2 regions of the Pontibacillus salicampi genome follow, and region 1 is predicted to be linked to the other one. Evidence: predicted binding sites of a transcription regulator. Region 1 holds the regulator's gene; the other holds the start of a gene.

Region 1 (6,144 bases):
TTAATTCCTTCTGAGTGGGTTCACCACCATCTGATAAATCTACCAGCAACTGTCGAGGAGAAATGTGCTCTAATCTTTTAATTAGTGCCTCTCCTTTATCATCATCAGTGTTTTTTTCTTTAGCGGAGTCGCCGTTAACTGCTGAAACCCTATCCCGTCGCTCTGTCAGCTGTACACTACCTTGCTGTTGCTTAGATTGATATAAGTCGTGACAAGCTTCTTTTAATTCTGTCACATCCAGCTCATTTTCATCAGTCAAGGACCATTGAATAGCTTTCTCTAACTCAAATGTTGCTAACTGATATAATAATGTCAACTGATTCATAATCTTTTTATTATGCTCGGTAAATATAGTATGAACGGGAAGCATCCTTTGTTGCAAATTCTGTTGAAGCATATTAAAATCAATCATTGATTTTTGTAAATTTGCACCCATACTCTTCGATGTAACTATTCTGGAAGATTGGCCTTCTTCTTGCGCCTGGGGCATATCCTGCTGGTATTCTCCTAAAGAGAATACTTCTTCAAATGTAGAAGTAACTTCCGTAGAAGAATCTTCCACTATCACTTTCACATAAAACGCATCTCTTAAACGATAATATTTCTCTTCACCGATATGATGATACAGTAACAAAGAAAGCATATCATCTTCAAAGAATTCACTTGGAGTAAAGGGCTTTTGGAGAACATACGTATAAGTAGTCTCCTCTTCTGTTTGATGAAGAAATGTCCTCAACAACCCGATAGCCTCTAATCGCTTCCTTGCCTCATATAACTGATCTAGAGGTAAATGTAAATAACTCATTAATAAATGATGCGTTCTTGGATGACTCTCTCTCTGTTGCAATTCATATTCTGTTAACAATGTCTGATAAAAGGAAATGGCAGACATCCCTATGAGTGGTTGATATAAATGAGTCAGGGAGGTGGACATGTTCACCGTGATATTTAATGGTATTTGAACTTTAAATCCATCTACAGGCAACAATTTTCCGATATTTGTGTTATGCACAGTAGTTTACTCTCCCTTCTCTGCTGACTTTCTTCTGCATAAGTATAGTAGAGGGATGACTATAAATAAGAAAAGAGCCCGCTTTCGGCCCTCTCATAGCAATTACCCCTCTGAGTCGTGCTTAATTAAATCCTTTAATTCATCTAAAAAAACATTAATATCTTTAAACTGCCGATAAACAGATGCAAACCGTACATAGGCTACTTCATCTATTCCAGACAGGCGATCCATTACCATTTCCCCAATTTCTTTACTTTGCACCTCTGAAACACCACGATTGCGCAATTCCCGTTCCACATTTCCAGCAATATTCTCTAGTTCTTCCACTGCCACCGGTCTTTTCTCGCACGCTCGAATTAAGCCTCGCATCAATTTCTCTCGGCTAAACTCTTCTCGAGTGCCTTCCTTTTTCACAATTATGAGTGGAACTTCCTCTATGCGCTCAAAAGTGGTAAATCGAAAATTGCACTGGTCACATTCTCTTCTCCGACGTATGGATTTCCCTTCTTCCACAGGTCTCGAATCCAATACTCTTGTACTTTTGTAGCCACAATTGGGGCACTTCACTACATATCAACTCCAAATCAGTATTCCAGCTTCTATATTTTATGCGCCATTGATGTTTCTATAAAAGGAAGATCTTGTTTTAGCCATTTATATTGATTTTCTATTACCTTATGGCTGTATCCAAAGTCAATTGGTAATGCCGATTCTGTAGTAACAGAAAAATCTATAGCGGTGTGGTAAGGTCTTACCATGATAACACTTACAACCATAAAGGCTTTCTTACCTTGCTTAATTTGAACACTTATTTCCCCATGCTCTTCTGAAACAGAAACCGTATGGTAGGAATTGGAACGCTCATAGTACTCCTTCAATACTTTCATCGCTTTATCTTTTGTCGTTTTAAAATAATGCGTCTTTAAAGCATCATGACCATGGTCTTCCTGTGATTCAGAATGATTGGTGAAATATGTAGCTATCCATTGTTTTAGTTTCATACGTGTACACCTCTTATCTATTATATCAAAAAATAAAAAAGGTTAAATACATACATTCCAGTGAAATAATGAAGAATGAATGTGAACTAAAAGAGACAGAAGGTCGTTATAGTGGATTTTATTCAACTTTTTCAAACGTTGAAATACTAGTTGAAGGTATTTCCCATGTAAACAGAAGAGATAATAGGGGTGGCAAAAGAAAAGAGATGTACTCCTGTACACCTCTTTTTTATTATAAAACGTTATATTTTTTAACTTCTACAGGTCCCATTCCTCGCGGAACTTCAACTGTTTCTTTTGTTTTAGATTCTAGTGCATCTGCTATATGTTGTGCTGCCACATTGGGATCAATTCGATCACCACAAGTATACACGTCAATACTGGCATATCCATGCTCAGGAAAGCTGTGTATTGTTAAATGTGATTCAGAAATAATGACAACCCCGCTTACTCCATGTGGAGCAAATTTATGAAAGGCTACCTCACGAACTTCTGCACCTGATTTCAATGCAGCATCGACAAAAATCTGTTCAATTAAATTCATATCATTCAATTTGCTAATGTTACAATCCCAAAGTTCTGCAATTACGTGTCTACCCATTGTATCCATTGGGAATCCCCCTTTTACAAGCTATAAGTTTACTTCTTAAATGACTTACAAATGTACTACCACGGGGGAAAGTTAGTCCGATGAGGTCCTAACCCTTTAAGCAGCCATTCAACTATAATTCAGAAGTTCAAAAGTTAGTATATATGGTTTCCTTCCTTTTTGCAATACAAAAAGGCAAAGATTTTCGAAATCTCTGCCTTAATTTTACCAAATAAACCTTATTTTTCCTTGCATGAATGTTCTCAGGAAACACTAGCTTCTTCCTTTTTTTTCAGATGGCTGCCCACAAATTTAACTAAATCGACCACACGCTTTGAATATCCCCACTCATTATCATACCAAGCAAGCACTTTCACTTTACGATCCTCTATAACAATTGTGGATAGCCCGTCAATAATGGAAGAAAACTCGGAAGTGGTGTAATCAATTGATACTAATGGCTCCTCTGAATAATCCAATATGCCATCTAAGCTAGTTTTTGATGCGGTTTGAAAAGCATTGTTTACCTGCTCTGCAGTAACATCCTGCTTTACATCCACTACTAAATCTACAAGAGACACATTAGGGGTAGGTACGCGTAGAGCCATCCCATGCATTTTCCCATCTAAGTGAGGCAGCACTTGACCGAGCGCCTTCGCAGCTCCAGTGGATGTGGGTATAATAGATTGTGTACAACCTCTAGCACGGCGTAAGTCTTTATGTGGATTATCTAAGTTTTGCTGATCGTTAGTAAAAGCATGAACGGTAGTCATTAACCCGTTTTCAATACCAAATTGCTCATCTAAAATCTTTACGACAGGAGCTAGACAGTTTGTTGTACAGGAAGCATTAGAAATTACATGATGCTCTTCCGGATTGTAAACGTTGTCATTTACACCCATAACAATGGTTGCATCAACACCTTTGCCTGGAGCTGTGATGACAACTTTTTTCGCTCCTGCCTCGATATGTGCCCCGGCTGTTTCATTAGTTTTAAATTTCCCTGTAGCTTCAATAACAATATCAATCTCGTGCTCTGTCCATGGAAGCTTTTTAGGATCACGCTGAGCAGTAAGGAGAATTTTCTTCCCATTAACCTCGATACCATCCTGAAGCGCTTTCACTTCTCCTTCAAAACGACCATGTACAGAATCATATTTAATAAGGTGAGCTAACGTCTCTGGCGGATAACTCGCATTAACTGCTATTAAATCTATAGAATCATCCTGTACCGCAAGACGAAATGCCATCCTTCCAATTCGTCCAAATCCATTAATTGCTACACGTGGCTTCATAAAAACTACCCCTCTCCACTTATGTGATATACTACATTTATTTATGTACAATTAGTATAACACATTTCGATACTGGTGAGTGACATAATGTAAAAAAATCCACGAGAAACCATATAAAAAGTGCCGAGTCTTATCATCAAGAACTCGGCACTTAAAGGTAGCAAGGAGGCTATGCCACTATGCCCCACTTTCTAAGTATATGATCTAGCTGGTCATACGATGACTGTTTAGACCCAGAGTTATCTATAACTTCATCTGCTTTCTTTGCCTTTTCCGCTACTGGGATTTGAGAATTGATTCTGCTCATTGCCTCCTCTTCGGAACTCCCATCTCTTTCCATAAGACGACTAAGCTGCGTACCCTCATCTACATATACCACTAGCACTTTATCTACATAATCCATTAAATTACTTTCAAATAGAAGAGGAATGTCCAGTACAACCGCACGTACTTCTTTCGCAATGTAATCATCCCGTTTGGTCAGCATTCGCTCCCTTACAGCTGGATGGACAATACTATTCAATTGTTTTCTCTTCTCTTCATCTTGAAACACTATATTCCCTAAAGCTTTTCGATCAATCGTCTGGTCCTCCCGTAAAACAGAGGAACCGAACGTATAGACAATTTCCTCATACGCCTTTTCTCCAGGCTCCACAACCTCACGGGATAACTTATCTGCATCAATTACAGGGATGTTATAGTCATCAAACATAAGGGATACTGTACTTTTGCCACTTGCAATACTCCCCGTTAAACCAACAACCACTGTCATAATATATGCCCCCCTTTACGTCATTTTCATAACGCCTAATAATATAAGTAGGATACCCGGCAGGAAGGATAGCTGATTTACCCACCTCCAATAAGACAGTAAATAGCCACTCTTCAACCCTATCCATAAAAACGAACTACTCATAAAAGCTATAGTAAGTGCTGTATACACTGGCGGGAAGCCAAACATTGCAGCACCAATACCCGCTCCAAACGCATCTAATGACAAAGCCAGCCCAAGGAGAATCGCTTCGATTCCATTAATGGACCCAGATCGGTCCATATCCGCACTCATCGGCTTCTCCAGAATTTGAATCACAATCCCAAGCGACTGGATTTCCATTTTAAAGATATACGGCTCCTTAGATACTGGAGAAGAATTAGACCTATTACTCTTAAAAAATTGATAAATCACCCAAACCCCTATTAGGATGAGAATACTACCACCCAACACCTCTGTAATATGGGGCGATAAAATAAACGATAGCCCTTTTCCAATCATCATCGAAGCAAAAAAAGACAACGCCGAGATACAAGCAATCAAAAGAATAGCCCGAACCGACAATCCCATCTTCCGCATGCCATACGTAAACCCAACCGTAAAACTATCCAAGCTCACCGCAAAAGCAAGCAGAATTAACGTAATCAAATCATACAAATCCCCCGCCCCCTCCATACAAATATGTATCATAGTATATGGAGGGAGCATATTACACGAAACTTGTATTATATGATAAAAAGCGGAGGGGGTCCGTTTAGCGACGTATGGGTTGGAGGGCCGCGCATGAGATAAAGGAAACACGATGAACAACGTGCATCGATGTTGACTTATCGCAAGAAGCGGACCGAAACCCACTAGTCGCTGGACACCGCAGCTGGATTCATATAAAAAGCGGAGGGGGTCCGTTTAGCGACGTATGGGCTGGAGGGCCGCGCATGAGATAAAGGAAACACGATGAACAACGTGCATCGATGTTGACTTATTAGCAGGACAAGCAAGGAAGCATCTATTCACTCGCTTGTATTTTTTGGCATTTCAAGCATACATGTGTACCTCTTCCTCCAACCTTCATTTTGGAGACCGGCGTTGTACATACTCGGCATTCTTCTTCCTCTCGCCCGTAAACATATAACTGGTGCTGAAACATTCCTATTTGGCCCTGGGTATTCACATAGGAGCGAATTGTCGTTCCACCTTGTTGGACTGCTTCCTCTAACGTATCTATAATAGACTTGTGCAGAGCGTTTACTTCTTTTTCGTTGAGATCTGAGGAAACACGCATAGGATGAATAGATGCACGGAATAACGCCTCATCCACGTAAATGTTACCAAGGCCAGCTACTATGGTTTGGTCTAATAAAGCAGTTTTAACAAATCTGCTTGTCTTGCGTAAGCGTTGAGCTAGATGCTCCGTAGAAAAGGATACATCAAACGGCTCGGGGCCAAGCTTTTTTAATGGATCACGATTCCATTCT
Region 2 (6,144 bases), 270 kb from region 1:
GAAAGACTTTACATGGCTTCAAAAGCACGCTACAGAGAATGTAGTGGTAGGCGACCGGTCAGAAGATTATGTCCAATTGGCTTTACAAGGCCCTGAAGCAGAAGACATCTTACAGACATTAACAGAAGAAGACTTGTCTGAAATTAAGTTCTTCCGATTTAAGCAGCATGTCTATTTTAAAGGTATAGATTATCCTGCTATTGTATCGAGAACTGGCTACACGGGCGAGGATGGCTTTGAAATCTACCTATCCCCTCAAGGGGGACAGCCGTTATGGCAATCCATCCTAAAAGCAGGAGAAGCTAAAGGAGTACAGCCAATTGGGCTGGGAGCTCGAGATACCCTCCGGTTTGAAGCTAATTTGGCGTTGTATGGGCAAGAGCTTAGTGCCGACATAACCCCGATAGAGGCTGGTCTATCCTTTGCAGTTAAAACAAATAAGGCAGCAGATTTTATTGGGAAAGAAGTATTAAAGCATCAAAAAGAGCATGGTCCAGCAAGGAAATTGGTCGGTATTGAGATGCTGGAGAAAGGTATCCCCCGTTATGGATATCCAGTATTAGTGGAAGAGGAAGAGGTTGGGTTTGTTACTACTGGGACTCACTCACCTACATTGGATAAGAAGGTTGGTCTAGCTATACTCGAAACGCATTACACTGAGGTAGGGCAAGAGGTGAACGTGCAAATTAGAAAGAGGACATTACGGGCAAAAGTAGTGCCTACACCGCTATACAAGCGGTCGTAATGACGAAGGGGGATAAGAAGAATGACCTACAGATATTTACCAATGACAGATCAGGATAAAGAAGCAATGCTTTCGTCTATTGGTGTTACTTCTACCGAGGAGTTATTTGCAGATATTCCGGAAGAAATAAGATACAGGCAGCAGCTACCATTGAAGAAAGCGCCAAGTGAACCAGAATTGTGGAATGAGTTAGCCGCTTTGGCTGAAAAGAATAGCAATACGAAGCAAAATGTGTCTTTTTTAGGGGCGGGTGTATATGATCATTACATACCGTCCATCGTGAATCATGTTCTATCTCGTTCAGAGTTTTATACTGCCTACACTCCATATCAGCCTGAGATTTCACAAGGAGAGCTGCAAGCCATCTTTGAATTTCAAACGATGATTTCAGAGCTTACAGGAATGGAAGTATCAAATTCTTCTATGTATGACGGAGGAACAGCGCTAGCGGAAGCAGTTACCTTAAGTGCGGGTCATACGAAACGTAAGAAAATTCTAGTTTCCAAGACAACCCATCCACAGTCCATCGAGGTTATTCATACGTATGCTAAAGGGCAAGGACTCCAAGTCATTGAAATTGATGAAAAGGACGGGCTCACAGATTTAGCTGCATTAGAACAAGAGCTGGAGGATACAGCTAGTGTGGTTATCTCGTATCCAAATTTCTACGGACAAATCGAACCGTTAAAAGAAGTACAGACCCTGCTTCACAACCAGAATAAAACAATGTTTATCGTATCTAGTAATCCATTGTCACTTGGGTATCTTGCACCACCAGGAGATTTCGGTGCTGATATCGTCGTAGGGGACACCCAGGTGTTTGGCATCCCTGGACAATTCGGTGGACCACATTGCGGGTATTTTGCTACTACAGGTAAATTGATGAGAAAAGTACCTGGCCGTCTCGTAGGCCAAACTAAGGATGAGGAAGGCAGAAGAGGGTTTGTACTAACCTTACAAGCAAGAGAGCAGCACATTCGTCGAGATAAAGCTACATCTAATATATGTTCTAATCAAGCGTTAAATGCACTTGCTACGTCAGTGGCTCTAACAGCACTTGGTAAACAAGGCTTAAAGGAAATGGCCTATCAGAATATGCAGAAAGCTCGCTATGCATATAAAACATTGCAAGCAGCTGGCTTTGAGATGAGATTTACTGGACCGTTCTTTAATGAAATAGTAGTGGATTGCAAGCATTCTGTTACCCATATTAACCGCATCCTCCAGCAAAAAGGCTTTATCGGAGGCTTTGATTTAGGACTTGTTTCTAGTCAATTGGAAGGCTGTATGCTGGTAGCTATTACGGAATTACGAAGCAAACAAGAAATAGATAGCTTTGTTACAGAATTGAGGGATGTTCATGTTTAATGAGGATTTTCCAGTTATCTTTGAAAGAAGTCAACCAGGCCGCGTTGGATATAGCTTACCTGAGCTAGATGTTCCAGAAGTGGATATAGAGATAGAGGATGCTTATGTAAGAACGGAAGATGCAGATCTTCCTGAGGTAAGTGAATTACAAATAATGCGTCACTATACTGCACTATCTAAGCGAAATCATGGAGTCGATTCCGGCTTTTATCCACTTGGCTCGTGTACAATGAAATACAATCCAAAGATAAATGAAGATGTTGCCAGGATGCCTGGATTTAGTCACATTCATCCATTACAGCAGCCGGAAACGGTACAAGGTGCTCTAGAGTTAATGTATGACCTACAGTCCTCATTAGAAATTATAACAGGAATGCATACGGTAACACTCCAGCCAGCAGCAGGAGCCCATGGAGAATGGACGGGTTTAATGATGATTCGGGCCTTGCATGAGAAAAATGGCGATTACCACCGTACCAAAGTAATTGTTCCTGATTCTGCTCATGGTACAAACCCTGCATCCGCTACTGTCGCCGGGTTTGAAGCCATTACTGTAAAATCCAATGAACGAGGGTTAGTAGATTTGGAGGACTTAAGACGAGTAGTGGATGAGCACACAGCAGCCTTGATGCTTACTAATCCAAACACACTTGGTTTATTTGAAGAGCATATTCAGGAAATGGCAACCATTGTTCATGAAGCTGGTGGAAAACTGTACTATGATGGGGCTAATTTAAACGCCATACTTGGCTATGCCAGACCGGGAGACATGGGATTTGACGTTGTACATTTGAACTTGCATAAAACGTTTACCGGTCCTCACGGTGGAGGCGGACCTGGATCTGGACCTGTTGGAGTAACTGAAGAATTAGAGCCGTTCCTGCCAAAGCCAATATTGAAAAAAGAAGAGAACGTGTATGTGTTTGAAGAGGATCGTCCTGATTCAATTGGAAGGGTCAAGCCGTATTTCGGTAATTTTGGTATAAATGTCCGTGCATATACGTATATCCGGACGATGGGCCCTGAAGGGTTAAGACAAGTAAGTGAATATGCTGTACTCAATGCTAATTATATGATGAGGGAGCTAGAGAAGCATTTTGACTTGCCATTTACGCAGCATTGTAAGCATGAATTTGTACTATCTGGTAAGAAACAGAAGAAATTAGGGGTAAGGACACTGGATATGGCGAAACGCTTGCTGGATTTCGGGTATCATCCGCCAACAATCTATTTCCCTATTAATGTCGAAGAAGCCCTAATGGTAGAGCCTACCGAAACGGAAGCGAAAGAAACGCTAGATGAATTTATAGATGCGATGAGAAGTATAGCAAAGGAAGCGGAAGAAAATCCGGAGATGGTTCAGGAAGCCCCTCATACGACGGTTGTTAGTCGTATGGATGAAACGACAGCAGCAAGAAAGCCAGTGCTCCGTCATGGTAAGAAATAGGATGACCTAAAGCAAAGACTCCTGACCAAAGAGTGGTCAGGAGTTTTTTTTAGCTTGATTTAATTTTGCCATCCCATTTTTTAAAGCCACCCTGAAGCTGATTTAGATCCTGATAGCCATTTTTACGCAAAATGTTTGCTGCACGTGCAGAACGAGCCTGGTTCTGACAATATAAATATACAGGCTTGTCTTTCCGAACTTCTTGTAAGCGTTGCTTTAATTGCGTAACCGGAATATTACGAGCGCCTAGGATGTGTCCACCTTTAAATTCATTAGGCTCTCGTACATCTATAAGCTGAGCCTTCCGATACCCTTCACGAAATTGTTCGGATGTAAGCGTAGTAAGATAGCGTCGCTGATTTACATATCTGATTACGGCATAGCCGATAATTAATGCAGCTGCAATTAACAGAAACCACATTGTTTTTCCCCCTATCTCTCTATCATCTTTCTTAATTATAGTGTTGTGTGTAACAACTTTCAAAGTTTTTTTCATCCCGTGGATGATGCTTGTACCATTCTTCATTATAACGTATGACTTAGATTTTTTAAATCTGCTGAAAGAAGAATGTCTTCGCTATTATCAGAAGGAACATTCTGGCTGAACATGCAAATATAAAAAAAGTGTAATGTATTCCAATTTGAACACCCAGCATCAAATTCTCTCCCATTTTCATTGATTTTCGCCGATTTTCTTAATTGACAAATAGCGACACCTTTGTTCAAAAACACAATATATAGTGTAAAATAAATATGTCGAACACAATATATTGAAAAGAAGCTAGTCTCTATGATAAGTTATATATAGTAAAAGTTGAGCATTCATACTATCCATTACAACACAGATACATAAACTCAACGGACTATATACGGTAGAGGAGAGATGAGTCGATGCAAGCCGTGGATGAAACCATGAAACAGTTAGATATGGACCGACTAAACAAAGATATTGGGATGTTCCCTCAAGTTCACCCCGTTACAGAAGATATGAAGATTACCCATTCTGGGGTATCACGCTTAGTAATGCTAGATCGATATGCATTTAAAGATACCGAAAAAGTAACACTTTCTAGTGGTGATTTCGTCGTTCTTACCATAAAAGAAGATCCTAAGTTCCCAGCCAGAGGTCTTGGATATATTCAAACAGTAGATTGGGAAGCTTCCCGAGCTACAGTCAAGATAGAACCTGAGTTTGTAAACGTACTCGATAATCCGGAAGAAGTGGAAACAGGCATCATTAATCGCTCCTTAGATATAATTGATAAGCCATTAGAGGTGTTCTATGAGCAAATCGCTCTTCGTAATGCAACGGGGCTAGCTGAAGTGGAAACGGATGAAGAGAAAAAGCAGCAATGGTTTCAGCATTTCTATGAGGAGCTATCTCAGCTGAACTTTATCCCAGCCGGACGTGTTCTCTATGGTGCTGGTGCTAACACAGATGTTACGTATTTTAATTGCTATGTAATGCCATTCGTTCAAGATTCCAGAGAAGGTATTTCCGATCACCGCAAGCAGGTAATGGAAATCATGTCCCGAGGAGGGGGAGTAGGAACAAACGGTTCAACACTTCGTCCCCGTAATGCGCTGGCAAGAGGTGTAAACGGCAAATCATCTGGTTCTGTATCGTGGTTGGATGACATTGCAAAGTTAACTCACCTTGTAGAACAGGGAGGCTCCAGACGAGGAGCCCAAATGATTATGCTGGCAGATTGGCACCCAGATATTATTGAATTTATTATTTCTAAAATGCAAAATCCACGCATTCTTCGTTTCCTGATACAGACAACAGAGGATGAAGAAATTAAGCGTAAGGCAGAGGCGAAATTGAAATTCACACCTCTTACCGAAACAGAACGGGATTTATATCAAGGAATAGTCAACTACAAAACCATTGAAGGACAAGGTGGATTTACGAATAAAGCAATCGCTGAAGCGGAGGAAAAGCTTCGGGAAGGCGGAAGCTATTCTGTTCACAATTCAGAATTCCTTACAGGAGCCAACATTTCTGTTTGTTTAACGAATGATTTTATGGAAGCAGTTGAGAACGGTAGTTTCCATGAACTTCGATTCCCAGATGTAGAGAATTATTCTCCAGAAGACATGCAGGTATATAACGAAAAGTGGCATGAGGTTGGGGATGTTCGTGAATGGAAAGCAATGGGCTACAACGTGAAAACACACCGTAAGATGAAAGCGAGTGCCCTTTGGGATTTAATTAACATTTGTGCAACCTATTCTGCAGAGCCAGGCATTTTCTTTATTGACAATGCTAACGAGAAAACGAATGCTACAAGCTATGGACAGAAGGTTGTAGCAACAAACCCTTGTGGGGAACAGCCATTAGCACCATTCTCTGTATGTAACCTGGCGGCGGTAAACCTTGCCTCCTTTGCGGATAAAGAGGCAAAGGAAGTAGACTACGAAAAACTTAAGGCAACTGTGAAAACAGGCGTTCGTATGCAGGATAATGTTATCGATGCAACTCCATACTTCCTGGAGGAAAACAAAAAGCAAGCATTGGGAGAACGTCGCGTGGGTCTTGGTGTAATGGGCTTGCACGACCTATTGATATATACAGAAACAC

What was found. Region 1 encodes NrdR, which represses ribonucleotide reductase genes. Its sites were predicted from a motif close to AACACNATATATNGTGTT; they were not measured.
Region 2: ACFFGV_RS03430 (vitamin B12-dependent ribonucleotide reductase) is a predicted target of NrdR. The motif match lies at 4,288-4,305, and genes of this name have one in related genera.

Annotation. Positions count from the first base shown of each region.
Region 1 covers NZ_JBHLTP010000003.1:112,901-119,044, reverse strand. Annotated here, with positions in the region: gene ACFFGV_RS02025 (replication initiation and membrane attachment family protein) at 1-1,012, opposite strand, end outside; gene nrdR (transcriptional regulator NrdR) at 1,115-1,579, opposite strand; gene ACFFGV_RS02015 (cytosolic protein) at 1,612-2,013, opposite strand; gene speD (adenosylmethionine decarboxylase) at 2,246-2,623, opposite strand; gene ACFFGV_RS02005 (glyceraldehyde-3-phosphate dehydrogenase) at 2,866-3,897, opposite strand; gene coaE (dephospho-CoA kinase) at 4,067-4,669, opposite strand; gene ytaF (sporulation membrane protein YtaF) at 4,685-5,344, opposite strand; gene mutM (DNA-formamidopyrimidine glycosylase) at 5,676-6,144, opposite strand, start outside.
Region 2 covers NZ_JBHLTP010000003.1:387,657-393,800, forward strand. Annotated here, with positions in the region: gene gcvT (glycine cleavage system aminomethyltransferase GcvT) at 1-745, shown strand, start outside; gene gcvPA (aminomethyl-transferring glycine dehydrogenase subunit GcvPA) at 767-2,113, shown strand; gene gcvPB (aminomethyl-transferring glycine dehydrogenase subunit GcvPB) at 2,106-3,560, shown strand; gene ACFFGV_RS03425 (rhodanese-like domain-containing protein) at 3,610-3,981, opposite strand; gene ACFFGV_RS03430 (vitamin B12-dependent ribonucleotide reductase) at 4,452-6,144, shown strand, end outside.